Regions from separate parts of the Limosilactobacillus portuensis genome, predicted to be linked through region 2. Evidence: a T-box and tRNA genes for the amino acid it is inferred to sense, from the RefSeq annotation. Region 2 holds a T-box; the other holds one or more tRNA genes.
The links. The T-box of region 2 lies ahead of leuS (leucine--tRNA ligase). A T-box ahead of a tRNA ligase gene usually reads a tRNA of that ligase, here a tRNA-Leu.

Region 1: it has a tRNA-Leu gene. The T-box ahead of leuS (leucine--tRNA ligase) is inferred to sense a tRNA for this amino acid. The anticodon was not compared.

The regions. Positions count from the first base shown of each region.
Region 1 is NZ_CP117296.1:1,522,887-1,539,663, reverse strand. It holds tRNA gene PRK60_RS07985 (tRNA-Thr) at 18-90, shown strand; gene PRK60_RS07980 (flavodoxin) at 239-730, opposite strand; tRNA gene PRK60_RS07975 (tRNA-Asn) at 910-982, shown strand; gene PRK60_RS07970 (peptide MFS transporter) at 1,321-2,817, shown strand; tRNA gene PRK60_RS07965 (tRNA-Tyr) at 3,097-3,179, shown strand; tRNA gene PRK60_RS07960 (tRNA-Gln) at 3,190-3,261, shown strand; gene PRK60_RS07955 (hypothetical protein) at 3,338-3,979, shown strand; gene PRK60_RS07950 (MFS transporter) at 4,058-5,458, shown strand; gene PRK60_RS07945 (aspartate-alanine antiporter-like transporter) at 5,549-7,198, shown strand; gene PRK60_RS07940 (aspartate/glutamate racemase family protein) at 7,236-7,949, shown strand; gene PRK60_RS07935 (GntR family transcriptional regulator) at 8,100-8,801, shown strand; gene PRK60_RS07930 (nicotinate phosphoribosyltransferase) at 8,852-10,327, shown strand; gene nadE (ammonia-dependent NAD(+) synthetase) at 10,330-11,157, shown strand; gene PRK60_RS07920 (Tex family protein) at 11,178-13,355, shown strand; gene PRK60_RS07915 (SprT family protein) at 13,348-13,806, shown strand; tRNA gene PRK60_RS07910 (tRNA-Leu) at 13,864-13,949, shown strand; gene PRK60_RS07905 (glycoside hydrolase family 2 TIM barrel-domain containing protein) at 14,150-16,099, shown strand; gene PRK60_RS07900 (beta-galactosidase small subunit) at 16,083-16,777, shown strand, end outside.
Region 2 is NZ_CP117296.1:494,840-511,616, reverse strand. It holds gene leuS (leucine--tRNA ligase) at 48-2,468, opposite strand; T-box leader at 2,539-2,753, opposite strand; gene metK (methionine adenosyltransferase) at 2,797-3,984, opposite strand; SMK box riboswitch at 3,982-4,088, opposite strand; gene PRK60_RS02440 (DNA-3-methyladenine glycosylase I) at 4,133-4,669, opposite strand; gene PRK60_RS02435 (MFS transporter) at 4,715-6,154, opposite strand; gene PRK60_RS02430 (Fur family transcriptional regulator) at 6,274-6,729, shown strand; gene PRK60_RS02425 (amino acid permease) at 6,820-8,154, opposite strand; gene PRK60_RS02420 (VanZ family protein) at 8,313-8,837, shown strand; gene PRK60_RS02415 (hypothetical protein) at 8,875-9,042, shown strand; gene PRK60_RS02410 (HdeD family acid-resistance protein) at 9,182-9,709, shown strand; gene PRK60_RS02405 (Hsp20/alpha crystallin family protein) at 9,769-10,200, opposite strand; gene PRK60_RS02400 (aldo/keto reductase) at 10,483-11,331, shown strand; gene PRK60_RS02395 (metal-sulfur cluster assembly factor) at 11,408-11,731, opposite strand; gene sufB (Fe-S cluster assembly protein SufB) at 11,743-13,146, opposite strand; gene sufU (Fe-S cluster assembly sulfur transfer protein SufU) at 13,149-13,604, opposite strand; gene PRK60_RS02380 (aminotransferase class V-fold PLP-dependent enzyme) at 13,591-14,826, opposite strand; gene sufD (Fe-S cluster assembly protein SufD) at 14,819-16,087, opposite strand; gene sufC (Fe-S cluster assembly ATPase SufC) at 16,101-16,777, opposite strand, start outside.

The DNA.
Region 1 (16,777 bases), 900 kb from region 2:
ATTCGTTGATTGGTTTTGCTAACTTAGCTCAGCTGGTAGAGCATCTCCCTCGTAAAGAGAAGGTCGGAGGTTCGACTCCTCTAGTTAGCATTTGAATCATTATAAAAGCTTTCAACAGCGAGTCTTATGAACGTTGTTGAAAGCTTTTTTGATCTTAATTAAGAGCTGGTGGAGACTAAATTAATAACTAAAAAATCCGAAGCGCTATGAACTAGCATCTCGGATCTTTTAATGATGATTAATGAGCTAAGGATAGCGAGTTTAACCAGCTATCGATTGCTGATTGTGAATTTAAGACGTTACCCTTATTCAGTTTAACGTCATAATTATTTTCTTTAATTGTCCGCTCAATATTGGATTGTGCTCGAGTGTAGCCTGTACTACTCGATGTTCCAAAGGTTGCCAAATGCTTGCCGTTAAGATTAAGGGCATCAATGGTAGCAGCAATTAAGCGTGGCGGAATTCCCCACCAGATTGGGTGACCAATTACCACATTGTCATAACTATCAAGTGCTGGCAAGTCACTCTTGATTGGAACCCGACCATCATGTTCTTGCTTTTGTTCAACTGTAGCTCGGGTTGACTCATCATGCCAATTAAGATCCTCATCAGTATATGGAGTTACTGGATGAATTTCTGCAATATCAGCATTAAGCTTTTCTGCTACTTTTTCTGCCACTTTCTTTGTTGTTCCCGTAGCGGAGAGATAAAGAACAAGTGTATTAGCCATATTAAATGCCTCCTCAAAGTTCTCTTACTTTTCATAAGTATTATAGTTGATAGATTGCTCACCAGCAAATAATTCATCATTATGAGAAAAGATAATTAGTAAATTGAAATCTCTGCTTGCTACTTTCGCTATTTTCCTGTATAATAAATTTCGTTGTTGAGATAGCAATAATATATTATTCCGGCATAGCTCAGTTGGTAGAGCACCTGACTGTTAATCAGGTTGTCGTCAGTTCGAGTCTGACTGCCGGAGTTGATAGTGAAACTGGAAAGATTATTTCTTTCCAGTTTTTTTATGCAGTGAAAATGAGAACAACTTTATAAAGTTAGTCATTTAATAACGACTAACTTAAAATAATTAATTAAATGGTAGTGAGACTGTTAATAACCTGATCCTTAAATTTAAATAATTGTACTATAAATGGCTATCTATCGCTGTTTATTCTCATTAAAAATTTATTTTTGAATTGACGCTTTCAAATTAGACGCCTATAATAATTATATTCTGAATTTTTAATGTGAAAGTTTTTAAAAAATAATTAACCTTCACATCTTATTTTATCTCCTGAAGATATTATTTGGAGGAATTGTATGAGTAAAGAGAAAAACTTAGATACAGCCTTCTTTGGGCAACCAAGAGGGCTGTCTACTCTGTTCTTCACTGAAATGTGGGAACGGTTTAGTTACTACGGGATGCGTGCCATCCTGCTATTCTACATGTACTATGCCGTAACTAAGGGTGGTTTGGGCATGGACCAAGCCACAGCTGCTTCAATTATGGCGATCTATGGTTCATTAGTTTACCTATCAAGTGTTGTTGGTGGGTGGCTTTCTGACCGTGTATGGGGCTCTCGGAAGACTGTCTTCATTGGTGGTGTGCTGATTATGTTTGGGCACATTGCCTTGTCATTGCCAGCTGGCGTTACTGCATTGTACGTTTCAATTGTGTTGATTGTTATTGGTACTGGTTTATTAAAACCAAACGTTTCTGAAATGGTCGGGGGCTTGTACAGTCCAGATGACGAACGGCGTGATTCTGGTTTTAGTATGTTTGTTTTCGGGATTAACTTGGGTGCGGCTGTTGCGCCATGGGCTGTTCCGTGGGCTGCTAATGGTTTCGGCTTCCACTTATTCGGTAATGAAATGAACTTCCATGCTGGTTTCTCACTAGCTGCAATCGGAATGTTCTTTGGGTTACTGCAATATACTCTTGATGGTCGGAAGTACCTTTCTAAGGATAGTCTTTATCCTAATGACCCAATTGAAAAGGACGATTTACGGCCAATTATTATCTGGACACTTGTTGGTGTTGCTGTCTTGGTCGTTGTCCTTGGGTTATTAGCTGCTATGGGTCAGCTTAATATTACGAATATCATTAACATCATTACGTTTATTGCAATTGCACTGCCAATTTACTACTTCATTATGATGTTAAATTCCAAGAAGGTTACCAAGCCTGAAAAGTCACGGGTTATTGCTTATATCCCACTTTTTATTGCAGCGGCAATCTTCTGGGCAATTGAAGAGTCAGGTTCAGTTGTTTTAGCATTATTTGCTGAACAACGGACAGTTCTTCACATTGGTAGCTGGCACTTTGCAGCTGCTAACTTCCAGACCTTGAACCCATTATTCATTATGATCCTGACACCAGTATTCGTTGCTCTATGGGATCACTGGAAGGGTCAACCAAGTGCCCCTGGTAAGTTCTCTGCAGGGCTTGTCTTTGCTGGATTATCATACATCTTAATGGCTTTCCCAGGAATGATGTACGGAACAGCAGGTCGGGTTAGTCCATTCTGGTTAGTTGGTTCATGGTTTATTGTTGAAATTGGTGAAATGTTAATCTCACCAATTGGTTTGTCAGTAACGACTAAACTTGCACCAAAGGCCTTTAAGTCTCAGATGATGAGTATGTGGTTCTTGGCCGATTCAGCTGGTCAAGCTGTGAATGCCCAAATCGTTAAGTACTACTCATCCGCAACTGAAGTACCTTACTTCATGATTGTCGGAATCGTAAGTATCGTCTTTGGTATCATTCTGATGTTCTTCGTTAAGAAGATTCACAGTTTGATGGATGGTGTAAATTAAACCATTTATAAATTACAATTGTTAAAGATGAAAGGGAGCGTGACAGAAGTCATTTATGACTTCGTTTTCACGCCCCCGCGAGCGCAAATAGGGTTCCAGAGTTCGGTTATACCGGACACTGGAACCCATTTGCGTACCGCGCTGTTTGTATTTGAACTTAGTAAAAGTATTTATGCCACAAGCTCTTTTTAATTTTTCTCAAAAAATCCTTGCAATTTTTAGTAAAGTTCGATATTATAATAAACGTTGATTGTTACTACTTAACTATCACGTTGTTATGGAGGAGTAGCGAAGTCTGGCTAAACGCGACGGTCTGTAAAACCGTTCCTTCGGGTTCGGCGGTTCGAATCCACCCTCCTCCACTTTTATTATTGGGCTATAGCCAAGCGGTAAGGCAACGGTTTTTGGTACCGTCATGCGCTGGTTCGAATCCAGCTAGCCCAACTGCCAAAGTCACCAACTGTTTGGTTGGTGGCTTTTTTGTTTATATTTAACTGGTTAATGTAAAGGGGAAATTACAATGCCTAAGCAAGGGCAGTTTGCCAAGTCTAGTCGTCTAAAACAGCTGAATCAATTTAGGGTAAAGCAGCATTCTCAGCAAAACGTAATTGATGATGAACAATTTGTGGACTATGTAGTCTTAAGATTCAATTTGACAAGTAAGAAAAGGTTGGAAAAGGACATCCAAGAAAGTAATCAGCGGTTCCTAATTGAAATCCTCGATGCTTGTCAAAAACGGAACCTAGATTTGAATGCCACTATTCCAGAACTATTGAAAAAATTAAATAGTCGAGTTCCTTGGCAATTTTATCGCCAGATCATTGCGGGATGGGAAGTCCTTCAGCAGTTTATTCGTCGTGAACTTCCAGGAGTACCGCTAAAAAAGCAAATCCTTGTTTCAGGAACGGTTACTAAAGAAGATTTAACTAAAATGGTGGCAGAAGAATTAGCGACTAAGGCGACTGCAATGACGTTTTTAAATCGTCCAGTCAGCAAGCAAATTCAAGAAATGACGAAAAGTCGTCTTCTCCAGGCAGTTTATCAAGGGAATAAAATTAACTGGCAGCAGATCGCAACTTTGTTCAAGCCATTTCCGTTAACAATTGACCCTCAATTAGATCAAGGAACGAAAGAATGGTTAATGGCATTGGAAAAAGAATAATCAGCTGTTAGAATAATAAGAGATGCTGTGGCGGAGTTTATCGCCATGGCTTTTTTTGATCTAAATTGAGGTGAAAAGATGATAGAGAAGATAAAACAGGGTAATCATACCTATGCGGCGATTTTTTCCATGGCATTATTAACCTTTGTCGGAATTTTAAACGAAACCGCAATGAACGTTACTTATCCGGAACTAGTAAAGTTTTTTGGCGTTTCTCTTGACGTTATCCAGTGGATTACTACTGGATATTTGTTGATGGTGACAATTGTTATGGGAACAACGGCATATCTTTTACGCCAATTTCCTGCACAAAAACTAGCGCTTGTTGCTGTTGGAATGTTTGTTGTGGGGGATGTAATTGGCGCTTGCGCAACTAACTTTCCGGTATTGCTAGTTGCAAGGTTAATTCAAGCAATGGCTACGGGACTGTCAACACCAATCCTCTTCCATTTGATTTTTACGGAAATTCCAGCTAATCGGAAGGGAATTATGACTGGATTTGCAGGAATGGTAATTTCGTTTGCTCCCGCAATTGGGCCGACATACGGTGGAATTGTTTCAGAAACAATGTCTTGGCGGATGATTTTTTGGTTAATCTTACCGTTAGCCTTAATCAGTTTAATTATTGGTCAACTAACAATTAATACTCAGCCAATTGGCAATTCCAAGCATTTTAGTTACTTGAGCTTATTCTTATTAGGGTTGGCATTAGTTCTGGTTGTGTATTCAGTGTCATTGATCGGTAATGGCGGCTTAACGGGTCGATTCTGGTTTAGTTTATGTTTAGGGATAATTTTCTCCTTGCTATTTATTTACGTTAATGATTCAGGACACTCTCAATTATTAAATCTTTCAATTTTTCGGGTAGTACCAATTCGGCTCTCGACCATTACGTACTTTAATCTCCAATTTATTAATATTGGAATCTCGTTGGTTATTCCGGTCTACATGCAATATGTTCTTCATTCGTCCGCAATGGTTGCCGGTTTAGTATTGCTTCCCGGTTCCGCAATTGGGGCAATTATCGCGCCACTTGGCGGTCGGTGGGCCGATCAGCAGGGATATGCTAAGCCGGTTATTACCGGGAGTGTCTTACTGGTTATTGGAGCGTCATGCTTTATTCTTTTTCAATCTAGCCTGAATGCGTTAACCGTTGCTATCTTTTTCTTGATTTTACGAGTTGGTTTTAATCTTTCGTTTTCTTGTACAATTTCAAATGCTTCAATGCTGGTTAAGCAGGAAAATAGTTCTGATGTTAATTCGGTATTTAACATGATTCAGCAATTTGCTGGATCAATGGGAACCGGATTGCTGGCATCTTTGGTTGCCTATTTCCAGAATCAATCAACCGGTTCGTTAATTAACCGGACAATGATCGGGGGCCGTATTGATTACTTAATCGTAACCTGCTTGGCTTTTGTGACCCTTATTACCGTTATTTTGAATTATCGAATTCAAGAAAAGAATAAGCTTAACTAGTAGATAGCCTTAAGCCGTGGATAATGTTAAAATGAATGACTGTAATGAACAGATTCAAGGAATTGTTTGAGGGATAAAAAAGAAATTCTTATGGTTGATACAATTATTCACTTTATGGTTCATAACCAGGTTTTTACCTTGTTTATCTGCATGGCTTTAGGCTTTGCAATTGGGGATTATAAAATTGGGGGTCGGTTTAGCATTGGCGCAACGGTGGCAACATTGGTTGTGACGTTGATTGTTGGTCAAATTGGTGCCTTCCCGCGTGATGAGATGCTTGGCACAATCTTCTTCGGGGCCTTTATGTTTTCTGTTGGTTACCGCATAGGACCACAGATGATGACGAGCCTGAAGATCTTCGGGTCACGGATTTTGATTATTAGTATTTTTTGGTTGGTAGCGGCTTTTCTTGTTTCATGGGGATTGTTTGTAGCATTTCATATTGGACCAGGGGTTGCTTCGGGGATTATTGCTGGTTCATTGACTCAGTCTTCAACCGTTGCTAGTTCGTTGCGAACAATCGGCGCTCTACCGGTAAGCAGTGCTGTTCGTTCAACTTATGAGGCGCAATTGCCCGTTGCGTATGCATTAACCTATGTTTTTGGGACGCTAGGGGTTATTATTTTTCTTCGGGATATTGCTCCCAAGCTCCTTGGAATTAAGGTAAATACACGGGGACCGCTTATGGCACGGAAGTATCATTTCCATGCCAAGAACCCTAACCCAACTTGGCGACGGACGTATCGCTTGAATGACGATTCGCCATTGGTCGGTAAAACAATTGGTGGTTTTAACAAGTGGAGTCACTATCGGCTAATTGTGTTGGTTGCCTTTCATGGCGATGAAATGACTGACCACTTGGAATATCAATTGCAGCCTGGCGATCTGATAACGGTAATTGGGTATGCGATTCACTTTGACCGAATGCACGGTATTAAGGGAATTGCCGAAGTTCTAACGCCAACAAAGGCACCACGAGAACGGAAATTTGTCTTAGGAAAGAACTTCAAGCCGACCCAGTTAGCTCATTTACGGCAACATGGAGTTTTCATTAATATTCAGGATCCGGACACGGGAAATGAACAGTTATTTAATCAACTGCGTCCCGGAGATGTAATTTCATTAACCGGGAACACATCACGAACATCGGCGATCTTAAAGAAAATGGGACGGTGGCATACCAGTGCATTAGCCATTAACTATTCACTCTTTTCACTGGGGATTGCTGGTGCTTCCTTATTAGGAATATTAGGACTAAAATTGAATGGAATTCCGTTACAACTAGGAAATGGTGTTGCCGCGTTATTAATGGGATTAGCCCTGAGTACGTGGATTTCCCGTCACCGTGATCACGATTCAATTCCACCAACAGTGACCGCCTTTTTCCAAAATTTGGGACTAACGCTTTTCGTTGGGACGGTTGGCCTTCAGTCAGCTCAAGCGTTCACTGGTGCGATTAAGTCATTAGGAATTGGCGTGTTGTTTATTGGCGCGGTTATTGCGATTGCTCCTCACCTGTTAACGTTGCTATTTGGTCGTTATATTCTCCATATGGAACCCTTAGCACTAATTGGTGGGTTAACAGGTTCAGGAACTTGTGCGGCAGCAATGACAGAGATTGCTGATCAAGCCGGCTCAGAAGGTGGGGCATATTTTGCCGCTGCATTAACACCGGCCTACATTATGGGAAATGTCGGGATTACCTTACTAGGACCAATTTTTGTTGCTTTATTAGCTTAAGATAAGAAATCAGAAACCATAAAGTGAGGTTATAATCATGAAAAAATTTTTTACAGTTCTTGGTGGAATGGGAACATTAGCCACTGAAAGTTATATGCGGATTTTAGATCAACGAACACCAACGAAGCGTGATCAGGATTATTTAGATTACATCGTGGTTAACCACGCAACGGTTCCTGACCGGACAAGCTGGATCCTTGATCACAGTAAGCCAAGTCCAACCAAGGCCTTAATTGAGGATATTAAACAGCAGAGTCTCCTTAAGCCAGAGTTCTTTGTTTTAATTTGCAATACGGCCCACTATTCCTTTGATGAGCTACAAGCAGCTACTGATATTCCGATTCTTAACATGCTTCAAGAAACAGTTAACGAAATTAAGCGGTTAAAGCCTGATGCAAAACGAGTTGGTCTTTTAGGGACCGATGGAACAATGGTATCTGGGATTTACGATTCTTATATCCAAAACGCGGGTTATGAGGAAGTCAAGGCTACTCCTGAGATTCAGGAAATGACTGAGGACTTAATCTACCATGATATTAAAGAAAGTGGTCATTCCAACGGTGAAAAATACCATGAGCTTGTTAGAAAGATGATTGAGGAAGAGCACTGTGACATTGTTATCCTTGGCTGCACGGAGCTTTCCTATGCTGAAGAGATGGATCCTGAAACTAAGTATCCGGTTGCTGATTCACAATCAATTATCGTTGACCGGACTCTTGAACGGGCAATGAAAATTCGTAACGAAAATTAATAAATTTACTGAAAAGGTTCTGGCAGTTACTAAAAAACGTTAGAACCTTTTTCTTAATAATTGTTTTGAAATTGGTCTAATCCTATTAATTGATGTTACAATTGTAAATAGCTAATTATTGTTCTAAATGGTGTAAGGAGGACGAGCAGCATGAGTTCACCAATATATATTAAAATCCATAATCAATTACGGGAGAACATTGAGGATGGTAAATGGAAAGTTGGCGAAAAGATTCCTGCTGAACGGGAACTGGCTGGTCAATTTAATGTTAGCCGGATGACATTACGGCAAGCAATTCAAGAACTTGTCGATGAAGGAATTCTTGAACGCCGGGTTGGGTCCGGAACATTTGTTGCTAACCGGAAAGTTCAGGAACGGATGTCTGGAGTAACAAGCTTTACGGACCTGATGAAGTCCTTGGGAAAGGTTCCCTCCAGTACCACTATTTCGTACCATTTAACGATCCCTTCTCAAGTTGAAATTGAAAAATTAGATCTTAAAGAAGGGGATCAGGTTGTCCGGATGGAGCGAATTCGGTCAGGGAATGACGTTCCGATTTGTTTTGAGGTAGCAACCATCCCAGCTAACCTAGTAAAGGGGTTAAGCAAAGAAGAAGTAACGACTTCATTTTGGGAAACTCTTGAACACAAGGCGCACCTTTATCCTGGGCATGCAGTTCAGCATATTTCCGCGACTAAAGCGAATGAACGAATTGCGACCTATTTAAATGTTAAGCGTGGCGATCCATTATTACGAATGACACAATTATCTTATTTGCAGGATGGAACACCATTTGAATACGTCCATACTCAATACGTTGGCTCACGATTTGAGTTCGTTTTGGAAAAGTAAAAATCGTGCTACAATGTTGGTTATTAACATAAGTGAGAGGATACTGAACAATGAAATTTAATTATCCAGATGATAGTACAGCTCTTCATACCGATGCGTATGAACTTAGCATGATGCAAACATATTGGAAGCAAGGGCAAGGAAACCGCCAGGCCGTTTTTGAGGCCTTTTTCCGCAAAATGCCATTTCAAAATGGTTATGCAGTCTTTGCTGGTCTGGATCATATTATTCGTTATATTAAAAGTCTTCATTTTACGGCAAGTGACATTGATTATCTCCGGTCAACTGGTCAATTTGCTGATGACTTCTTAGATTACTTGAAAGACTTTAAGTTTACTGGTTCAATTAGGAGCTTTGAAGAAGGCGACTTGGTATTTAACCATGAGCCAATTCTGCAAGTTGATGCACCGATGATAGAGGCTCAATTAGTTGAAACAGCACTGTTAAATATTATTAATTATCAGATTATGGTTGCAACCAAAGCTTCGCGAATCAAATCGATTGTTGGGGATCAACCGGTAATGGAATTTGGAACACGCCGGGCACAGGAATTTGATGCGGCCTTATGGGGAACCCGGGCTGCCTATATTGGTGGGTTTGACGCAACCAGTAACGTTCGTGCCGGTAAGCTATTTGGAATTCCAATCTCTGGGACCCATGCCCACGCGCTCGTTCAAGCTTACCATAATGATTATGATGCATTTAAGGCCTATGCTGAAACTCACCATAATTGTGTATTCCTTGTGGATACTTTTGATACGTTGAAGAGTGGGGTTCCAGTTGCAATTAAGGTTGCAAAGGAATTCGGCGATAAAATCAACTTCCTTGGAGTACGAATTGATAGTGGCGATATGGCCTACCTCTCAAAGCAGGTTCGGCAACTTCTTGATGATGCCGGCTTTAAGGATGCTAAAATTTTTGCCTCAAATGGTCTTGATGAAAAGACAATTCAAAATCTTCAAATGCAGGGTGCCAAGATCGATGTTTGGGGAATTGGAACAAAGCTAATTACCGCTTATGATCAACCAACGTTAGGAGCAGTTTATAAGCTCGTTGCGATTGAAGATGATAATGGCAAGATGGTTGATACGATTAAGCTATCGAATAATATTAGCAAAATGTCGACTCCTGGGAAAAAGCAGGTTTGGCGGATTAATGACTGTGCGGATAACAAGAGTGAAGGTGACTACATTACCTTAGCTGATGAAGATCCGCGCGACCAACGCTCACTAAATATGTTCAATCCTGATTTCCCTCTTCAGCAAAAGGATGTGGATGACTTTAAGGCCCGGCCAATGCTGAAGGATATTTGGAAAGATGGGCAATTTGTTTATGATGAACCAAGCCTAGAGGAGACACGAAAACGGCGAAAGCAAAACTTGGATGCCCTTTGGGATGAATACAAACGTGATCTTAACCCAGAAGTATATCCAGTAGATCTTTCACAGAAGTGTTACGACAATAAGCTCAACATGATTCACCGGATTCACGAATATGTAAAGACGCTTGATAATGGGGAGGCATAGCGATGACTAGTTTACAAGAAACAATCATTAAAGCTCTTCATGTCCAGCCGGAAATTGCTCCAGCAACTGAGGTAGAACGGCGGGTTGACTTTTTAGCTAGTTTCCTCAAAAAGACGAGGATGAAGACACTAGTTCTGGGAATTTCTGGCGGTCAAGACTCATCATTGGCTGGTCGTTTATCACAATTAGCAGTGGAAAAGCTTCGTCAAGAAACTGACGATCAAGGATACCAATTTATTGCGGTCCGGTTGCCATATGGTGAACAAGCGGATGAATCTGATGCGATGATGGCAATTGACCAATTTATTCATCCTGATAAGATGATGCGGGTTAACATTAAACCGGGAACCGATGCATTACTTGAATCATTAACTATGGCAGGCACCAATATCAGTGATTTTAATAAGGGCAATATTAAGGCTCGTGAACGGATGATTGTTCAATATGCAATTGCTGGTGAACACGGTGGTGCGGTTGTCGGCACAGATCACGCGGCTGAAGCAGTTACCGGTTTTTATACTAAATTTGGGGATGGTGGTGCTGACGTTACACCGTTATCCGGATTAGATAAGCGTCAAGGGAAAGCGTTATTAGAATACTTAAATGCGCCAGCACACTTGTATGAAAAAGTACCGACTGCTGATCTGGAAGACGACAAGCCAATGTTGCCTGATGAAAAAGCACTGGGAGTCTCATACCAGGAAATTGATGATTATCTCGAAGGTAAGGATGTTGATTCAAAAGCAGCCAAGACAATTGAAAACTGGTACAAGCGAACACAACACAAGCGTCATCAGCCAATTAATCCCGCTGATACTTGGTGGCGGTAAAATTACTGACGGAGGATTGTATGGACGAAAAATCGATTAAATTAGTAAACAAGCAACTTCCAAAACTGCATGAATCACAAATTAAAGCAGCTTTGAAGTTAATGGATGAGGGAGATACCATTCCATTCATCGCCCGGTACCGAAAAGAAGCGACTGGGACGTTGGATGAAGTGCAACTTCAAGAAATTCATGACCAATATCGGCACGCGACGACACTGCTTGATCGGCAGCAAACCGTTATTAATAAAATCAAGGAAGCTGGTAAGCTGACTCCTGCTCTGGAAAAGCAAATTTTAGCGGCAACTGAGCTACAGACCGTTGAAGATCTTTACTTGCCATATAAGCAAAAACGGCAAACAAAGGCGCAAGTTGCTCGTGAGCATGGTCTGGCACCATTCGCTAATTGGTTATTAACTTATCCTGATGCTGATCCACAAACTGAAGCAGCAAAGTACCTAAACGATGACGTTAAGACTGTTGAAGATGCATTGAATGGTGCACACGAAATTCTGGCAGAAGCAATTAGTGAGATGTCAACTGTGCGGAGCTGGTTGCGGAATTTTATGAGTCAACATGGTCAATTAGTGACCACGGTGAAGCGTAATGGTAAGGAAAAGGACGAGTTAAAGACGTATGAACAATACTATGACTTTGCAAGTCCGGTGAAGGATTTAAGTTCTTACCAAGTATTAGCAATTAACCGGGGAGAAAAGGAAGGCATTTTGAACGTTAAAGTTAGCGTTGATGATGATGCGGTCCTGAATTATCTTCATTTTCGGTTGATTCGGACAAGCAAGGAAAACGCCGCGGTTAAATTAATCGAGGATGCCTATACAGACTCTTACAAGCGCTTCTTGGGATCAGCAATTGAACGGGAAATTCGTCGTCAATTAACAGAAGACGCTGATCAGCAAGCAATTAAGGTCTTCGGTGAAAATCTTTATCACTTATTAATGCAGGCACCGATTAAGGGGAAAGTCGTTCTGGGCTTTGATCCTGCTTACCGGACTGGTTGTAAGTTAGCTGTACTGGACGAAAACGGGAAGTTCCTCACTAAGGCGGTTATCTATCCCCATAAACCGGCCCCAGAAGAAGAGCGGGCAAAGGCTGAAGGACAATTAATTGATTTAATTGAAAAATACCATGTTGAAATGATCGCAATTGGTAATGGGACTGCTAGTCGTGAATCGGAACAGTTTGTTGTGAACACTCTCAAGAAGATTAAACGACCGGTTTACTATGTGATTGTGAACGAAGCAGGGGCATCCGTTTATTCGGCAAGTAAGGAAGCACGGGATGAATTTCCGGATCTTCACGTTGAACAACGGAGTACAATTAGTATCGGTCGGCGACTTCAGGATCCACTTGCTGAACTAGTGAAAATTGAACCACAGGCAATTGGTGTCGGCCAGTATCAACATGACTTGCCAAAGAAGGAACTAGCTGGTGAGCTTGATGCAGTTGTTGAGCGGGCAGTTAACCGCGTGGGAGTTAACCTGAACACTGCGAGTTACCAACTGTTAACCCAGATTTCTGGATTAAACAAGACCACCGCGAAGAACATTGTTAAATACCGTGATGAGCATGGGAAATACACTAACCGAAAGCAGTTGAAGGATGTTCCAAGATTGGGTCCTAAGGCTTATCAGCAATCGGTTGGGTTCTTACGGATTGTTAATGGTGATAACCCGCTTGATAATACCGATGTTCACCCGGAAAGCTATCCAATTGCAGAGAAGATTATGGAGACCGCTGAGATTAATGTTGATAATCTTGGCTCTGACGCTGCCGAAAAGCAGTTAAAGAAGATTGCTGTTGATGACTTTACTACGGAAAATGCTGGTGAAGAAACGGTTAAGGACATTATCGCATCGCTTCAAAAGCCGGGTCGTGACTTACGTGATTCGATGCCCGCACCGCTACTTCGCCAAGATGTAATGAAGATTGACGATCTAAAGCCGGGGATGAAACTCCAGGGAACAGTGAGAAACGTTGTCGACTTTGGTGCCTTTGTTGATATTGGTGTAAAACATGATGGCCTGGTTCACGTTTCCAAAATGAGTAAACAATTCATTAAGGATCCACGAGCAGCCGTTTCAGTTGGTGATATTGTTGATGTTTGGATTGATGATGTTGATCTTAAGCGTCAACGGATCCAACTAACAATGATTGCACCTCAAGATGGGACAAATGAATAATCAACAATTACAAGAGTTAACTGAAAAATGGTCGATGGAAAGTTTCCATCGACCATTTAAACATCAAATCTTCTTTAATTCGCGTTTACGAACTACTGGTGGTCGTTATCACTTAAATGATCATCATATTGACATTAACCCACTAATGTACACCGAATTTGATTTGGCTAACTTGAAACGAGTAGTGCTTCATGAGCTTTGTCACTACCACCTTCACTTAACCGGACGTGACTATCGCCACCGGAGTACAGATTTTCGTCGATTGTTAGCTAGGGTTGGTGGTTCACGTTTTGCACCAGCGACGAGTAAAGCGAAAACCAGACGAACTTCCCGTCATTATTGGTATTACCGATGTACCGGATGTGGGATTAGGATCGCGCGTCAACGCCGGTTTAACACTGCCCGTTATGTTTGCAGACGGTGCGGTCACCATTTTATCCTAAAAAATTAAAAAAAGTTGTTGCCAACGAATAGGGATCTTGCTATAATAATATTCGTTGGTTGATATGCGGCCGTGGCGGAACTGGCAGACGCGTAAGATTAAGGATCTTATGGTCGATTATGACCGTGGAGGTTCAAGTCCTCTCGGCCGCACTACTAAAAGCACTTAACTATTTGGTTAAGTGCTTTTTTGTTTTTAAAAATTTTAAGCATTCTTAAAAATGGCTAGTTAATGCTTTTTTCATCATAGAAATTGGTCATTATCAGCTGCTCTTGTCTAGCAAAACCTATCTTTACACTGATGAAAGCGCTATACTTAAATTGTAATGATTTTTTGAGGAGGCATTTCGTCGATGGAAGCAGAGATAAAATGGTTGGATGATCCGGAGACATTTCGGGTTAATCAATTGCCAGCACATAGTGACCACCACTTTTACCGCAATTATGCGGAATGGCAACGCCACAAGAGTAGTTTTGAACAGAGCCTTGATGGTCAGTGGCAATTTAAGTTTGCCCAAACGCCTCAGGAAAGGATTAAGGACTTTTATCAGGTTGATTTTGATGCTAGCAACTTTGATCAGATTGAAGTTCCAAGTGAAATTGAGTTAAGCGACTATGCACAGAATAATTACATTAACACCTTAATTCCGTGGGAAGGTAAAATCTATCGTCGTCCGGCATACGCATTAAGTCAGGACGATCCTGAAGAAGGTTCCTTTAGCGAGGGTGAAGATAACACTGTTGGTCTTTACCTGAAGCACTTTGATTTGAATGATGAATTAAGAGGTAAGCAAATTCGGGTGCGTTTTGAAGGGGTCGAACGGTCAATGTACTTGTGGCTGAATGGTCATTTCATTGGCTACGCTGAAGACAGTTTTACGCCGTCTGAATTTGATCTCACCCCATATATTCAGGACGAAGATAATGTAATCGCGGTCGAGGTATTTAAGCACAGTACTGCTTCCTGGATTGAAGATCAGGATATGTTCCGTTTCTCTGGTATTTTTAGAAGTGTTGAACTACTGGCCCAACCGGTAACGCACCTGGAAGACTTTACGTTGAAGCCACGGGTTGCTGATAATTACCGTGATGGTGAATTATCAATGGACCTTAATTTTGCTGGTCAACAGGCTGGAAGCGTTCATGTTATGGTTAAGGACCATGATGGGAGCACTTTACTGGATGAAACTAAGTCGATTGACGAGTCGGTTGCGATTGAACCGCACGAGTTTAAGAACGTTCACCTTTGGGATAATCATGACCCATACCTTTATCAATTAATCATTGAAGTTAAGGATGAAGCAGGGAACCTAATCGAGTTGGTTCCGTATCAATTTGGTTTCCGGCGAATTGAAAGCAGTCCTGAACATGTTGTCCTGTTAAATGGGAAGCGGCTCATTATTAATGGGGTTAACCGTCACGAGTGGGATGATCACCGTGGTCGTTCAGTAACGATGAAGGACATGCTGAGTGATCTACATACCTTTAAGGAAAATAATATTAATGCTGTGCGGACCTGTCACTACCCAGATCAAATTCCGTGGTACTACCTCTGCGATCAAAACGGCATTTACATGATGGCCGAGAATAACTTGGAATCACACGCTACTTGGCAAAAGATGGGCGCAATTGAGCCATCAGATAATGTTCCTGGTTCAGTCCCTCAATGGAAAGAAGTGGTTGTTGACCGGGCACGAAGCAACTATGAATTTTTCAAGAACCACACGGCGATCCTGTTCTGGTCACTTGGGAATGAATCATTTGCTGGCGACAACCTTGTAGCCATGCAACAATTCTACAAGGACCATGATGATAGCCGTCTAGTTCACTATGAGGGCGTTTGTCATACGCATGATTATAGTGAACAAATTCCAAGCTTGGATCCGGCTAATTACCTGCCAAAGGGTGGTACTAAGGATTATCGGAATCAAATCTCAGATGTTGAAAGTTGGATGTACTTGCCACCAAAGCAGGTTGAAGAATACTTAAAGAATAATCCAGACAAGCCGTTTATGGAATGTGAATACATGCATGATATGGGGAACTCTGCTGGTGGAATGAGTTCATACATTAAGCTTCTTGATAAGTATCCGCAATACTTTGGCGGCTTCATTTGGGACTTCATCGACCAAGCACTCCAGGTAAAGGACTCAATTAGTGGACAAATGGTTATGCGGTATGGTGGCGACTTTGATGATCGTCATTCAGATTATGAGTTCTCTGGCGATGGTCTAATGTTTGCTGACCGGACACCAAAACCAGCTATGCAGGAGGTACGTTATTACTATGGCTTACACAAATAAATTACACGTGATCTACGGTGACGGAACGCTGGGACTTGGTGGTGATGGCTTTCACTATATCTTTAGTTACGAAAAGGGCGGCCTAGAATCACTAAAGCTCAACGGTAAGGAGTGGCTCTACCGCGTACCGACACCAACATTCTGGCGAGCAACCACTGATAATGATCGGGGAAGCGGCTTTAATATTAAGTCAGCACAATGGTTAGCTGTGGATACCTTTACGAAGTGTCTTAGCGATCAAACCGACTTAACGGTTGATGACCATCATTTTGAAAAGTTGCCAATTGCCCCAGAGACAAACCAATTCTCTAACCACGAAACTGCCGATAAGGTAAAAATCACATTTACTTACGAAACACTAACTATTCCTGCCACCAAGGTTACCGTAACTTATACAGTGACTAGTGACGGTCAAATTAAGATTAAGGCTCATTACTTTGGTCACCAGGATCTTCCTAGTTTACCTGTCTTTGGCCTTCGTTTCATTATGCCAACAACAGCAACTGGCTTTGATTATGAAGGGCTTTCTGGTGAGACCTATCCTGACCGAATGGCTGGTGCTGAACACGGGAAATACCATGTTAATGGCCTTCCGGTAACTAAGTACCTAGTTCCTCAGGAAAATGGGATGCATATGGAAACCGAACAGCTTAAAATTACCCGGGAAATAACTGAAAA
Region 2 (16,777 bases):
AGAGCCTGGGAAAAAATTTTGTTTTTTCCCAGGCTCTTTATCATTTTCTATTTAGCAACGATATTTACGATCTTGTTTGGAACAACAATGACCTTCTTAATATCCTTGCCATCCGTAAACTTTTGAACGTGTTCATCAGCAAGAGCTAACTTTTGTGCTTCTTCACGATCAATATTCTTTGCCATCTTAATCTTTGAACGAAGCTTCCCGTTAACTTGAATAATCATCTCAACTTCGTCTTCTTCCAATGCCTTTGGATCATATGTTGGCCATGGTTGATAGGCAATTGTATCACTAACGTTGAAGTGACTCCATAATTCTTCGGCAACGTGCGGTACCACTGGTGAAATCATCTTAATAAAGCCTTCCATGTATTCGACAGGAAGATCATCAGCCTTAAACGCTTCATTAACGAAGACCATTAATTGAGAAATGGCTGTATTGAAGTGCATCCGTTCGTAGTCTTCAGTAACCTTCTTAACGGTCTGGTTATAAACCTTAGTCAGCTTACCATCATTAAAGTTAGAAACCCGGTCACGAAGGTGATTATTTTCATCCATCAATAACCGCCATACACGTTGAATCCACTTGTATGAACCGTGAAGTCCTTCTTCATCCCACGGAACGGATTCGGTCAATGGTCCCATAAACATTTCGTAAAGACGAAGGGTATCCGCACCATATTTTTCAACAATATCGTCTGGGTTAACAACATTTCCTTTAGACTTGGACATCTTTTCATGGTTAGATCCCAGAATCATTCCTTGGTTAACCAACTTCATAAATGGTTCCTTAGTTGGTACAAGTCCCAAATCGTATAAGACCTTATGCCAGAAGCGCGCATAAAGAAGGTGAAGGACAGCATGTTCCGCCCCGCCAACATACAGATCTACTGGAGACCAGTAATCTAATGCTTCTTTTGAGGCAAATTCCTTACTGTTGTGTGGATCGGTATACCGGAGCCAGTACCATGATGAACCAGCCCATTGTGGCATTGTATTTGTTTCTCGTAACCCATGCCGACCCTGATCATCATAAACATTGACCCAGTCCTTAACGTTCGCTAACGGACTTTCACCAGTACCAGATGGTTCAATATTATCAGTATCAGGCAGCTTCAATGGTAATTCATCTTCTGGAACTAAGGTAGTCCGACCATCATCCCAGTGAATTACTGGGATCGGTTCACCCCAGTAGCGTTGCCGACTAAAGATCCAATCCCGAAGACGGTAATTGACCTTCTTGTGACCAGCATTATGCTCATCAAGCCATTCAATCATTTTTTTCTTGGCATCTGCAATGTTCAAGCCATCCAAGAAACCAGAATTAATGTGCTTGCCATCTCCGTCAAAGGCACCTTCTGAAAGATCAGCACCTTCCATAATTGGCTTAATTGGCAAATCAAACTTCTTAGCAAAGTCATAGTCACGTTGATCACCAGATGGAACTGCCATTACAGCACCTGTACCATATGATGCTAGGACATAGTCACTAATCCAAATTGGTAACTTCTCACCATTAACCGGATTGATAACGTATGAACCAGTGAATACCCCAGTCTTATCCTTGTTCAGATCGGTCCGTTCAAGATCAGACCGCCGAGAAGCTTCTTCTTGGTACTTCTTAACTGCTTCCTTATTTTCAGGAGTAGTTAACTGGTCAACCAGCTCTTGTTCAGGAGCAAGAACAACATATGATGCACCAAACAATGTATCTGCACGGGTAGTAAAGACCTCAATCTTAGTATCTTCATCTCCCGCAACTGGGAAGTAAACAGAAGCCCCTTCTGACCGACCGATCCAGTTACGTTGCATCTCCTTAACGCTTTCTGGCCAGTCAACAAGATCCAAATCATCAATTAAGCGGTCTGCATAGGCAGTAATTTTCAAGACCCACTGCTTCATTGGCTTCCGATAAACTGGGTAGCCACCACGCTTTGTCTTACCGTCTTCAACTTCTTCGTTAGCAACAACGGTTCCACCCATAAAATCAGGTGCCCAGTTAACCATAATTTCGCTTTCGTAAGCTAAACCCTTCTTATAGAGTTGTTCAAAAATCCATTGAGTCCACTTGTAGTATTCTGGATCAGTCGTGTTAACTTCCCGATCCCAATCATATGAAAAACCAAGTGATTGGATTTGGTTACGAAAATGATCAATGTTTTGGTTAGTAAAGCTCTTGGGATTATGACCGGTCTTCAGTGCGTATTGCTCTGCGGGAAGACCGAATGCGTCCCAGCCCATTGGGTGCAAAACATTGTATCCTTGCATCCGCTTCATTCGTGACATCACATCAGTCGCGGTATAACCTTCTGGGTGACCAACGTGAAGTCCTTGTCCAGATGGGTAAGGGAACATATCCAAGGCATAGTATTCCTTTTGATCCTTGTTTAAGTTAGCCTTAAATGTCTCATTCTTTTTCCAGAATCGTTGCCACTTGTTTTCAATGGCAGTGTGATCGTAAGCCATATCTTTCTCTCCTTTTATTTGCATAATTCTTCTGTTTGATCGTAATAAAAAAGCCCCGTAGAAAACTATTCTACGAGACGAATTTACTCCGCGGTACCACCCGAATTTCCACGGTTAACATAACCATGACACTTCACGCCATAACGCGGCAGACGTTATTACCTACTCGCTTTCAGTAATAATCTTTTTGGACGAGTTCATTATTAGTAATCCTCGTGTTTACAGCACCACACGATCTCTGAAGAATTAACTAACAGTTACTATTTCCAATTCGATCAAATATTTAATGATATTCTAACAACCAGCATTCGTAAATGCAAGCATCAAACTAGCCAAGAACCTTCTTTAGTTCTTCAACCTTATCCAGTTGTTCCCATGGTAGCTCAACATCAGTCCGACCAAAATGACCATAAGCCGCAGTTGGTTCATAAATTGGACGCTTAAGATTAAGCATCTTAATAATTCCCGCTGGGCGAAGATCAAATACCTTACGAACCGCAGCAATTAAGTCTGCTTCACTCCGGGTCCCAGTACCATAAGTATCAATTGAAATTGATACTGGTTCAGCGACCCCAATAGCGTAGGCAACTTGAATTTCAAGCTTCTTTGCATAGCCAGCAGCCACTAAATTCTTAGCAATATAGCGCGCAGCATAACTAGCTGACCGGTCAACCTTGGTAGCATCCTTACCGGAGAAAGCACCACCACCATGATGGGCAGCACCACCATAAGTATCGACAATGATCTTTCGACCGGTTAGACCAGCATCCCCTTGAGGACCACCGATAACAAAACGACCGGTTGGGTTAATGAAGTACTTAGTTTGGTCATCAAGATATTCTGCAGGAATAACAGCCTTAATGACTTGCTCCATAACATCCTTTTTAATTTGATCAAGTGAAACTTCTGGATCGTGTTGTGTACTCAACACAACAGTATCAACCCGCAAAGGTTTATCGTTTTCGTCATATTCAACAGTGACTTCAGCCTTAGCATCTGGACGGAGGTAAGGAATAGTATTATCTTTACGAAGCTTAGCAATCCGTTGCATTAACTTATGACTAAGCATCAAAGTTAACGGCATGTATTCTGGTGTCTCATCAGTTGCGTAACCAAACATTAATCCTTGATCACCGGCACCAATTTGATCAAGCGGATCAGCATCCCCTTCACGAGTTTCCAGAGAATCGTCAACCCCTTGTGCAATATCCGGTGACTGCTCATCGATTGCAGTAATTACTGCACAGTTGTCAGCATCAAAGCCATACTTACCATCTGTATAACCGATCCGCCGAATTGTGTCACGAACAACCTTTTGAATATTAACGTATGCCTTAGTTGAAACTTCGCCAAAAACCAATACAAGTCCGGTCGTAACAGAAGTCTCAATAGCGACCCGTGAATCAGGATCTTGTTCAAGCATTGCGTCTAAAATAGCATCACTAATTTGATCAGCAATCTTATCAGGATGCCCCTCAGAAACAGATTCTGAAGTAAATAAATGTTTTTCTACCATGTGTATTAATTCCCCCATATGCAAGTTGCAATTGAAACATTCAGTGGTTACAAGGCATCTTCACAGTAATGTGAATCCTATCGGGAATTTGCTTTATAACGAAAACCATCTTAGCATAATTTGCTGACCATATTCAAACATAAATTGACTAATCTTCACGAGCATTAACCATCCCAACAGCGGTCATAAATGAATAAGCTGTTGTCGGCCCAACAAATTGAAAGCCATCCGCCTTCATTTTCCGGGCCATCTTTTTCGATTCAATTGTTTGTGATGGTAGTCGCTTTCCGTTTAACTGTAGCCGCTGAGGCTTAAAGTTAACAAATGACCACACATAGTTATTTAACGTTTCACCATCTGCTAATAATTCTTGAATTACCTTAGCGTTGTTGATCGTCGCCATGATTTTCCGCCGATTACGGATAATCGTTGAGTCGTTCATTAAGCGCTTAAAGTCATCCTGATCAAATACTGCCACCTTAGCTGCATCAAAATTAGCAAACGCCTTTTCAAAGGCAGCCTCGCGTTTCCAAATTGTTGACCATGATAATCCAGATTGAAATAACTCTAATGTCAGCATCTTAAATAGTTCACGATCATCATGTTCAGGAAAGCCCCATTTCGTATCATAATAATTCCGCATTAATTCAGATGCTTCTGCCCACAGCGGTCGTCTCGCTGTCATTTGATCACCCCATTAAAATCTCTCTATATATTCAAAACGAGATAATCAAGCTTTTGCATCTTTTTTAACTGTATTCTTTAAGGCAAGAGCCAAAAAGAGACCAAAAATTTCAACGGCTAACATTGTTAAGAAGACATAATGGTAACCACTAAGGGCCGCACTAAGATTTCCCATTCCGTGACTAAGGTGATGACTAGTTACGGTTGTTAAAATAATTGTTGATACAGCAACTCCGGTAGAACCAAGGACTTGCCGTACTGTTGTTATAACGGCTGTCCCATGAGGAACCAGCTCATTAGGTAAGGAATTAGCCCCTAAAGTAACGGCAGGCATCATCACAAAAGCATTTCCGCCCTCAATAACCATTGCACAAAGGATCATAATCCATAAGCTCATTTGGTTAATCAAGAAGAGACCGGCAAACCAGCCAGCTACAATCATCGTCATCCCCACAAGCATTGTCGGTTTAAAGCCAATTTTGTCGGCTAACTTTCCCGTTAATGGATTAAGAATACTTAACAAGGCAGCCCCAGGAACAAGCGACATTCCCGAAACAAACGGACTAACTTTAAGCACTCCCTGGTAATACAACGGAAAAATAATCGTTGTAACAATCAAGGCAATGTAAGAGATTGAAGTTAGTAAAATTGCTAAATCGTAATTAAAGGTTTTCATTACCCGAAGTTCCAATAGCGGATTCGGTAGCTTTAATTGCCGAACGCAGAACCAAATAATTGCTAAAATACTGACAAGCAAGATTGTGCCACTAATTGTCCAGTTAATTTTCGCCTTACCAATTTGGTTGATTACGTACATTACGCCAATCAAACCGATAGACAAGAAAACAGAAAGCCAGTCAAGGCTACTTTCATGTCTCTTCATAACGTCACGGATAAGTCCTGAACCAGCCATAATAATGATCACAGTAATGATGATCATAAAGAAAATAAACAAGCTCTTCCAAGTAAAGAATTTGAGAATAATTCCGGAAACAATTGGACCGCAAGCTAATGCCGAACCCATTACTAAGCCAGCAATTCCCATTGTCGTTCCCCGAGCTTCTCGCGGCGTTATCTCAAGAAGAACTGATTGGTACGATGGGAACAGAACACCCACAGCAAAGGCCTCCATTGCCCGACCGATCATCATAAACCAGAAACCGGATACTCCCCAACTAGCAGGTGTCAAAATAATCATCAATGAACCAATATCAAACAGGGCTAGTGCACCAATAAACATGGTCTTAAAATTAAGGTTATTCAACATCCATGGGCTAATGGGCATGCTGACACACATGACTAACATGAAGCCAGTTGTTAGCCACTGTACTGTCGAGGCAGAAATTCCAAAAGCGCTCATTAACGTTGGATAAGCTGTCGACAGGGACGATTGACTAATCGACATCGTAAAAGTTCCAATTAATAGTGTAAAAATAAACCAGAACCGGCTATATGGTCGGCCATTTTGATCAATTGACTCTCTCATAAAATCCCCTTCTTTAGAATTATTATTAATAATCAAATTGTATTATAAAGTTTAAAATCACAATTGTAAATGTTATACTTAACGTAAATCAAAGCTCTTAAACTAGTGAGGTGAGTAAATTGGCTGAAGCAGAATTTGATCGAGCAATTGAACAACTTAGAGAAAATCACGTTAGGGTTACTCCCCAACGAAAAACGATTCTAAACTACTTGATTTCGCATCATACCCATCCTAGCGTGGAAATGATCTATGAAGATTTGAAGGATAGTGTTGATAACATTAGCATGGCAACGGTTTATAATACGTTAAAGCTTTTTGTCGATTATAACCTCGTCATCGAATTAAAGAATGGTGACGGCAGTACTCATTATGACTACTTTGGTCATCCTCACTACCACGTTATTTGTGATAATTGTGGTCAAATTACTGACGTGTTTGATCCCCATTTTACAGAAATCAGTAAGGATCTAGCTGCCATGACCAGAGAAAAAACCGGTTATCTCGTCACTGGCAATAATATTGAAGTTCACGGCATTTGTCCTAACTGCCAAAGAAAATTACATTTGAATAGATAAAGAATAGTTATTACCAAAAGAAAAGAGTGTAGTTCAGCAAAGAACTTATCAAAATAAGTTTTTTTATAAGTTTTTTTGTTGAACTACACTCTATTTTTGTTTTCGTGGCTGAGATAGTGAGGCAACTGCTAAAATTGCAAACCAGATTAAAGTAAAAATCAATGCTCCTAGCGTTTGTTTATCAAGACACAAAACGACTAAAACAAACGCTAAAAAGGTTAGTACTAGGTAATCAGTATACGGTGCTCCCGGAACCTTAAAAGACCGTTCTTGGGGATTAGATTGAAGGTACCTTAAATGAGTCACAATTATTGTTGCCCAGATAAAGAGAAAACTCGTCGTGGCAATACTCGAGATAACCGTAAAAACTCCGCCAGGCATTATCAAGTTTAAGATCGCGGCAATAGCAATTACGCCAGCAGAAATAATAACCGCTAGTGCTGGGACAGAATTTCGCGATAATTTGCTAACTAACCTAATTCCTGGCCGGTGCGATGTTGATGTTAGTTCCGCAAGCATCCGCCCCGTCGTATAGAGTGAACTATTGCATGCGGATGCTGCAGCCGTAACAACGACAAAGTTAATTAAACTGGCTGCTCCACGTAAGCCAATATCATTAAAAACCATTACGAAAGGACTCTTTGATGGTGCTAAGCGGTCCCAGGGATAGATACACATAATTACCGCCAATGCGGCAACATAAAATAGCAAGATTTGAAAAGGAATTGCGTTTATTGCCCGGGGAATAACGTGACGTGGATTCTCCGCTTCAGCTGCCGTCATCCCAACCATCTCAATTCCAACAAAAGCGAATACTACCATTTGAAACGAAAGGATGAACCCCTTTGCGCCAGCAGCAAAGAAACCGCCATTATTGAATAAATTCTCCGGTGAAGCAACATAACCACTAGTACTCTTAAAACTAACCAGCATCATACCAATCCCAACAAGAACTAGCAATGCAATTGCCAAAATTTTAATTAATGCAAACCAGAATTGTAATTCACCAAACGCACTAACAGTAATTAAATTAATGCATAAAAGGACAATTAATGTTAGCAACCCCGGTATCCATTGAGGAACGCGAGGAAGCCATAGCTGAAAATACATCCCAATTGCAGTGATTTCTGCCATGGCTAATGCGATCCAGCAAGCCCAATATGCCCATCCCGTAATGAAGCTTACTCGTGGACCAAGGTAAACACGAATTGCATCAACAAATGAGCGGTAATTAAGATCTGACATCAAGAGCTCACCAAGTGCTCGCATAATCCAAAAGCAGATAATTCCGGTAATGATATAAGCTAGTAATATTGCAGGACCTGCAGAGTGAATTGCTTGACCTGATCCTAAAAATAGTCCAGTTCCGATGGTGCCACCAAGTGCCATTAGTTGAATATGGCGACTTTTTAGGCTACGCTTCATTTTATTTTGTGCCAATATGGTTCAATTCTCCTTAAATTTAATTTCTCGTAAAAAACCATTAATAACCTATCGCTTTTTAGATTATTTTATTTGATAATGGTAAATAGTTTATCCGAATTTTTATTATATACCTTTTTTCATGAAAGGAGGGAATGAATTTGTTACACTGGTTTCCATTTTGTGGTTATTTTGTTATCGCACTTGTTTTAGCAATTAATTTTTCTTCGCGTTATCAGCAATTTAGTAAGCGATTAACAATTTTTGCTTTTCTATGTTATTTTGTTATCATCCTTCGTCTCTGCCTAACTCCAGTTACCTTTAGTTTTATTACTGCTAACCGTAATTTACGCTATTTTCACGGAGTACCATACAACCTTCTTCCCTTTCAACAGTTAGATTTAGAATGGTTATTAAATATCATCATGACGATCCCACTAGGTATTTTATTATATCTGGTCAACCGAAAAAATTCTTTTGTTACTATTCTTATTCTCAGCTTTTTGTTTAGTTTCTTTATTGAGGGAAATCAATTTGTCTGTGACTTTCTTTTCCACATTGGTCGAGTAGCGGATATTGATGATATTATTACCAATACCATTGGTGGAATAGTTGGCTTTTATGGACTAAAATTACTTGATCGAGGATTTATTGATAAAATAATCCATCCTTTTTTCCTATCATAGAAAAGTTTGGTAAACTATTACTGATGAGGTGATTATAATGATTTCAAACGAACAAAGGGCTCACGATATTGCTATTGCTTTAGTTCAAGCTAATGGCAAGGACATGAAGCCAATCGAAGCATATCATGAATATATCAACTACCTTCTACCAATTCTTAAAGAGATCGACAAGGATTTTAAGAACGGTATCAAGGAACATATTTAAAAACTAGAGACCGATGAAGCACCTATATCTTTCATCGGTTTTCTTTCTGCTTACAAACATTCTGGAGGTAACATATAGTACAACCATTATTTCTTTTTTTGCGGTATGATTAACTTATCAGAGAAAGGAGCTATGCGCTATGAATAATGTTTCGCATCGGCGGTTCGACTGGTTTAGTTTACTTATTGGAATTCTTTTTATTCTTGGAGGATTTCTCTCGTTTTCACGACCAGATAAAACCTTACATTTATTGTCTGTTATTATTGGAGTTGTCTTCCTTTTTGATGGGATCTTCGAACTAACAATTCGGCGCCGCTTTCTTCGTTCACTCGGTGAGGGCACTGGCTGGATTGTAGTTCTTGGCATATTGAACATCGTCTTAGGAATCATCTTTGTCTTCCATCCCGGCTTCGGCACATTATACATTGCAATTATTTTTGCTATCTGGTTTATTTTGGATTCCATTATGGAATTTTCCGTTGGCCGTCTTTTCAAGGGTGTCAGTGGTGGTTACTACTGGTTAACCATTATCTTTAGTATTCTCGGGGTTATTCTAGGAGCAATCCTCCTCTTTAGTCCTGTTGTTTCCGCTTTAACAGTTGTTTGGATTATTTCTGTTTTCCTAATTATCTTCGGTGTTCTAAAGATTGTTCAAGCTTTTAATTAAACAAAAGAGGTCCTAGCATTCAGCTTTTGAACGCTAGGACCCTTTTCGTTAGTCATCAATTAATCAATTTCAATCCGCGTATCGTCATCACTTTCAGCCTGCTTCTTTGGTAAAACAAGTGAAAGAACACCGTTTTCATAATGAGCAGTAATGTTCTTCCGTTCAACATCTGGCAAACGGTATTGCCGACTCATTTGACCATAACGCCGTTCACTGTGAAGAATGTGACCATTCTTATCTGACTCATCATCAATAGTGTCACGGTGACCAGTAATGGTTAAAATATTATTTGTGTAACTAATATGAATGTCTTTCTTGTCAAAGCCTGGCATATCAATTTTTACTTGATACTGCTTATCATTTTCTTCAATGTCAGTCTTCATGTGATCTTCAACTGGCGTAAAGTCAGAGAAGAAATCATCATTCATTAAGTTCTGCATGTTCATCATGTTATCCAAAAAGTTATTCCGACGTGTTAAATCGTTAGCCATAATAAAGCTTCCTTTCCGTTAACTTGATCTTGATTACATTACCTATCTTAATCACTAGAAGAGAAAGCGCAACTATTTTTAGCACTTTAAGTAAAAGAGTGCTAAAAATAGTTTTACCTTTATTGACCAATTCCTATATGACAAGCTTTAAGGAATTACTACTTCCCCACAAAAATATAAATTTTAATTTAAACATATGAAATAATAATCATATGTTATTCAGATGTATTTATGGAAAAAGAATGGTAGGATCAAATCGTAATTAAATTAAGGAGGGATTTGATGATCACAGTACAATTAGGTCAAACAACTGTACCAGCAATTGGCGTTGGTACGTGGAATATTGGTGAGGAACCAGCAAAACACGGCGAAGAGGTAAAAGCAATTCAAACAGCAATTGATGCAGGAGCAACCGTCATTGATACTGCCGAAATGTATGGTCAGGGACGTTCAGAAAAACTTACCAGTGAAGCAATTAAGCCGTTTGACCGGTCAAAGCTTTATCTCATCGACAAGGTACTACCCCAAAATGCCAGTCATCAACGATTGGAAAAAAGTCTTGATCGGAGTCTTAAGCTAATGCAAACTGATTATTTCGATCTTTACCTACTCCACTGGCGAGGCGGAATCCCCCTTGCAGAAACGGTAGATGAACTAGTTAAGATGCAAACTAAGGGAAAGATTCGTCACTGGGGCGTCTCTAATTTTGATGTTGCTGATTTGGAAGAATTATGGGCACTTCCTCACGGTCGAGAATGCGTTGCTAACGAAGATCTGTATAACCTTGATCGCCGGGGAATTGAATATGACCTTCTCCCTCTGATGCGGGATAATGACTTACCATTAATTGCTTATTCACCGCTTTCTCAAGGAGATCGATTAAGTGGTAATTTAGCAGTCAATCCCCTCCTAAAAGAATTAGCTGCTAATCACCAAGCAACGGTCTACCAGATAATGTTAGCCTGGGTAATCCGTGATCAGCATACCTTAGCAATTCCCAAGGCTGCTAGTCCCGTCCATGCAAGAGAAAATGTTGAAGCATTAAACATCACATTTAGTCATGATGAGTTAGCTGCCTTAACAAAAGCTTTTCCTAAGCCAACCCACAAAGAACCATTAAGCGTGATTTAAAATAATTTCACTAAAAAAGGCTTTAGAAGTCCACGATTTTGGTCTTCTAAAGCCTTTCTGTATTTATTCTTTTCGCTTAAAAATGAACTCCCAGTGCCATCCGGGCAAAGCGACTCATTTTATCTGGTCCCCAAGCTGGCTCCCAAACGAGGTTAATCTCACATTTCGTAATCTCCGCTACTTGGAGAACGGCCTCCTTAATCATTTTATAAAGCAAATCACTGATCGGACAGCCCATCGTTGTTAAGGTCATCGTAATTTTACATTGTTGATCATTAACCTCAATGTCGTAAATAAGGCCCAGATTGACTAGATCAATCCCCAACTCTGGATCAATCACGGTTTGTAATTTTTCAAGGACCTCTTGTTCAATAGGACTTAATTTCTCTTTATCTAACATGATAATCCCCCTTAGCCAATCGAACCTTCCATTTCAAAACTAATCAGTCGATTTAGCTCAACTGCATATTCCATTGGCAGTTTCTTCGTAAAGGGTTCTACAAAGCCCATGATAATCATTTCCGTCGCTTTTCGTTCGCTAATTCCCCGACTCATCAAGTAGTAAAGTTTCTCTTCGGAGATTTTCGAGACCTTAGCCTCATGTTCCATTGTGACATCCGAATTATTAATTTCATTGATTGGAATCGTATCGGAAGATGACTGGTCATCCATGATAATTGTGTCACATTCAACATGGGCCTTTGAACCGTTAGCTTTTTCGGTAAAGCGGATATTGCCCCGATAATCCGTTGAGCCACCCGTCCGGGCAATCGACTTGGAAACGATTGAACTAGAGGTGTTCGGAGCATTATGGATCATCCGCGCTCCTGAGTCTTGATGAATGTGATCACTAGCCACTGCAATCGAGAGCATTGTCCCCCGGGCCCCCTTGCCGTTAAGGTAGACACTCGGGTACTTCATGGTAACTTTGGAGCCAAGGTTTCCATCAACCCATTCCATTGTAGCGTTCTCGGCTGCAGCTGCCCGCTTCGTCTCCAAGCTATAAACATTCTTTGACCAGTTTTGAATCGTCGTATAACGGCAATAAGCGTCTTTTAGAACATTCACTTCAACTACTGCGGCATGCAGACTATCAGACGAATAGTTTGGCGCAGTACAGCCCTCGACGTAATCAACACTAGCGCCCTCATCAACAATAATCAGCGTCCGCTCAAACTGCCCCGTATTCTCCGCATTCAACCTGAAATAAGCCTGGATTGGCGTCTTGACCTTAACGCCCTTAGGAACATAAATAAAGGACCCTCCAGACCAAACGGCACCGTTCAACGCAGCAAATTTATTATCAGCTGGTTTGACTAACTTTCCAAACCACTTTTTGAATAGGTCTGGGTACTTTTGTAAGGCAGTGTCAGTATCCGTGAAAATGATCCCTTGTTTGGCAAACTGTTGCTTCATGTTATGGTAAACAACCTCTGACTCGTACTGGGCAGCTGAACCAGCTAAATATTTTCGTTCTGCTTCTGGCACCCCAAGACGATCAAAAGTTCGTTTTAGTTCTTCAGGAACGTCCTTCCAATCCCGGTACTTCTTAGCGGTCATTTTCTGATAATACAACATATTCTCCAAGTCTAAGCCAGATAGATCTGGACCAAATTTAGGCATCGCCATTTTTTGATAAGTATGAAATGATTCTAAGCGATAATCCAGCATCCACTGCGGCTCTTGCTTTTCTGCCGAAATTTTCCGGACTGTTGCTTCAGTCAATCCGCGTCCCGTTGAATAAAGTGGCTTCACGTCATCATGAAAGCCATATTGATAATCTTGATTACCGAGGACATTATTTACATCTGTCACGATCACTTGTCTCCTTTTGCATTCTTGAGCAAGGCTTCTTGTAGAGCCCACCAGGCTAAAGTTGCACACTTGATCCGGGCAGGAAACTCCATGATTTGGGTTAGCACCTGGGCATCCCCTAATTTTTTCAATTCATCTCTAGAGTGCTTTTCTCCAATTGCTTCATCGGAAAAAATTTTAGCGATTGCTAATGCCTCTTCCGTTGTTTTCCCCATCATCACATCGGTAAGCATACTGGCTGAAGCCTGACTAATCGTGCACCCCTGACCGGTAAACCCAATATCAGTTATTCTGTTATCTGCTCCCAGGTGAAGACTAATGTTAATTGTGTCGCCACAAGTTGTATTATGGAGCGTCTTTTCATTAGTAGCGTTATCCACAGCATAGTGGTGATGGGGGTTAGCTGCATGTTCTAAAATTACTGCCCGGTATAATTGATTTAATTTATCTAAGCTCACCCTTAAAGAACTCCTTTGTTTCTTTGATTGCATTAATTAACTGGTCACAGTCAGCTTGATTATTATAAAATGCCAAACTAGCGCGAACAGTCGAATTGGTCCCTAATGAATGAACGAGTGGTTCAGCACAATGGTGGCCCGCTCGAACGGCTACTCCTTCCATGTCTAATGCCGTTGCGACGTCATGGGGGTGAAGAGTACCGATGTTGAACGAAACAACCCCAACGTGCTGCTGAGGATTCTGTGAACCGTAAACTTTCACTCCAGGAATCGCCATTAATTTAGGTACTAAATAAGCCATCAATTCCGTATCCCGTGTCCGTATTTGCGTCATCCCGACATGTTCTAAATACTTGATTGCCGTTGCTAATCCGACTGCTCCCACAATATTAGGCGTACCCGCTTCAAACTTATGTGGGATCTGATCCCACTTACTGTTATCGAGCTGAACATCCGCGATCATTTCACCGCCAAATTGATAAGGCGGCATTTGTTCAAGGAGCTGTTGGTTTCCATATAAAACACCAATCCCCGTTGGTCCCAACATCTTATGTCCCGAAAAGGCATAGAAATCAACTGCTAGCTTTTGCACATCTACCGGAACATGACAAACTGCTTGGGCACCGTCAACAACAATAATTGCTTCGTTCTGATGAGCCAGCTCTGCTAATTCCCTGATTGGACTAACGTTACCAAGAACATTACCAACGTGGGTCACCGCAACAATTTTCGTTTTAGCGGTGATCTTTTGCTTGGCATCGGCTAAATTAATTTCACCGTTCGGGGTTAAATTAATGTATTTTAAGATTGCTTTCTTTCTAATCGCTAACTGTTGCCAAGGGATCAAATTGCTGTGATGTTCCGCAAGCGAGATTACGATTTCATCCCCTGGCTTAACATTCTGTTCACCATAAGTGGCTGCAATTAAATTAATGCTTTCGGTCGTTCCTCGGGTAAAAATTATCTCACGGGAAGCTTTAGCATTAATGAAGTGCTGAACGATTTTACGAGCGTTCTCATATTCTGCAGTCGCTTTGAATGATAGCTGGTATGTTCCCCGGTGGACATTAGCATTTTCTCGTTGATAAAAGCTGACTAACCGGTCAATAACGGACGTCGGCTTTAAGCTTGTTGCCGCATTATCAAGGTAGGCAAGCCGTTCACCGTTCATTGTCTGTTGCAATTCAGTGAAGTCTTGACGAACAAGCTCCCAATTAGGCATTTTCCAGTAACTTCCTTTCCAAAATATCAACCATTTCTTGGCGGACATTCTTATCAGGGATAGCAGTAATTACCGCGCTTAAAAATCCCCGAATCACCATTCGCTGCGCTTGGTGTAAGGGGATCCCCCGACTTAATAGGTAGTAAAGCTGATCCTGGTTAATCTTACCGACACTCGCTGCATGCCCTGCTTCAACGTCATTTTCATCAATCAACAAAATAGGGTTGGCATCGCCCGTTGCGTGTGGCGACATCATCAATAACCGGTTTTGCTGTTCTGCTTCTGAGCCATGAGCACCATGAATAATCTGACCAATTCCGTTAAAAATCAGTCGTGAGTTACCAAGAGCAACCCCACGCTGATTAATTAATCCCTGTGAATGAGGACTGCGGTTAGTAACTCGATTATTAATCCCAAGCTGTTGGTCATTTGTGGTTAGGGCAATCAGTTGTGAGTTAGCACGTGCTCCTTCACCAATTAATTCCGAATCAATTTCACCGACAGTATTACATTCATTCATCAACCCAATTGACCAGTCCACCTTAGCATAATCTCTAATTGCTGCCCGGTACTGATAATAACTAGGACTTTGTTGCGCTAAATGATCAAGTGAAGAGAAATGGACCTCACTATTTTCTTCAGCCATGATTTCCACAAAGTTAGTTAGGGGATTAGTCTGCTGACGAGCGGAAATTAAGTGATCAATAATCTGGAAGCGACTATTTTCTCCAGCAACAATTAATAGATGAAAATTAATTGTCCCTTTGATGGTCTGGTCAAAGTTAACTGTCAGGTGAATTGGCTCCTTTAATTCGACGTTGCGCGGAACATATACAAAAAGGCCCTGATTAATAAAGGCAGTATGGTAAGCCGCTAAGAGGTTTTCATCCGGTTGAATTACCCTTGCTAAGTATTTAGTTAGTATTTGAGGATAAGCAGTGATTGCCGAACCTAGCTCACTAATAATAATCCCCTGTTCTTTCAATTGATTAGGGAGCGTAACTGTAACTTTCTGGGAATTTACCTCTACTATAACTTGTTCAGAGTCCGTTAGCTGTTCAATCACTTTAGGAAACTGAAGAGACGAAGACTGATCAGAAATAAGCGGCCAATCTTGAAAATTAAATTTTGTTACTTTGGGCAACTGTGTAGTGGTTACATCCTGAAATGCCCTTTGACGCAACTGAGTCAGCTCTTCTGGCTCCTTAGTCGTTGCAAACTGCTGAAGTTGGGATTTAAGGTGTGAATAATCAAAATTCATAATATCAGTACCCCTACTTATCTTCATCAACCAAATCAACTTTTAAGCCAAGCTCATCACGCAATCCGGAATACCCCTCAGCTTCTAGTTTCTTTGCCAATTCAGGGCCGCCATCCTTAACAATTCGCCCGCCCATCATTACATGAACCGTATCAGGAACAATATAGTTCAGTAGTCGTTGATAGTGGGTAATAATTAGCGAACCAAAATTAGCACCCCGCATAGAATTAACTCCCCGAGAAACGACTTTTAGAGCATCAATGTCTAGTCCCGAATCAATTTCATCTAAGATTGCAAAGCTTGGTTTAATCATCAATAGTTGAAGGATTTCATTCCGTTTTTTTTCGCCACCCGAAAAGCCTTCGTTAAGGTAGCGTTCCGTCATTGACTCTTTCATGTCTAACAGTGCCAGCTTTTGGTCAAGTTCCTGAAGAAAATCCATAATTGAAATTTGGTCATCCTTTGGTCGTCGCGCGTTCATTGCTGCTCGCAAGAATTCTGCATTGGTTACCCCTTGAATTTCTGCTGGATACTGCATTGCTAAAAATAATCCTTTTCGGGCACGTTCATCAACGGGCATCTCGAGGATACTCTCACCATTTAATAAAATATCACCTTGCGTAACGTGATAGTTGGGTTGTCCCATAATCGTCTGCGATAAGGTTGACTTCCCCGTTCCATTCGGGCCCA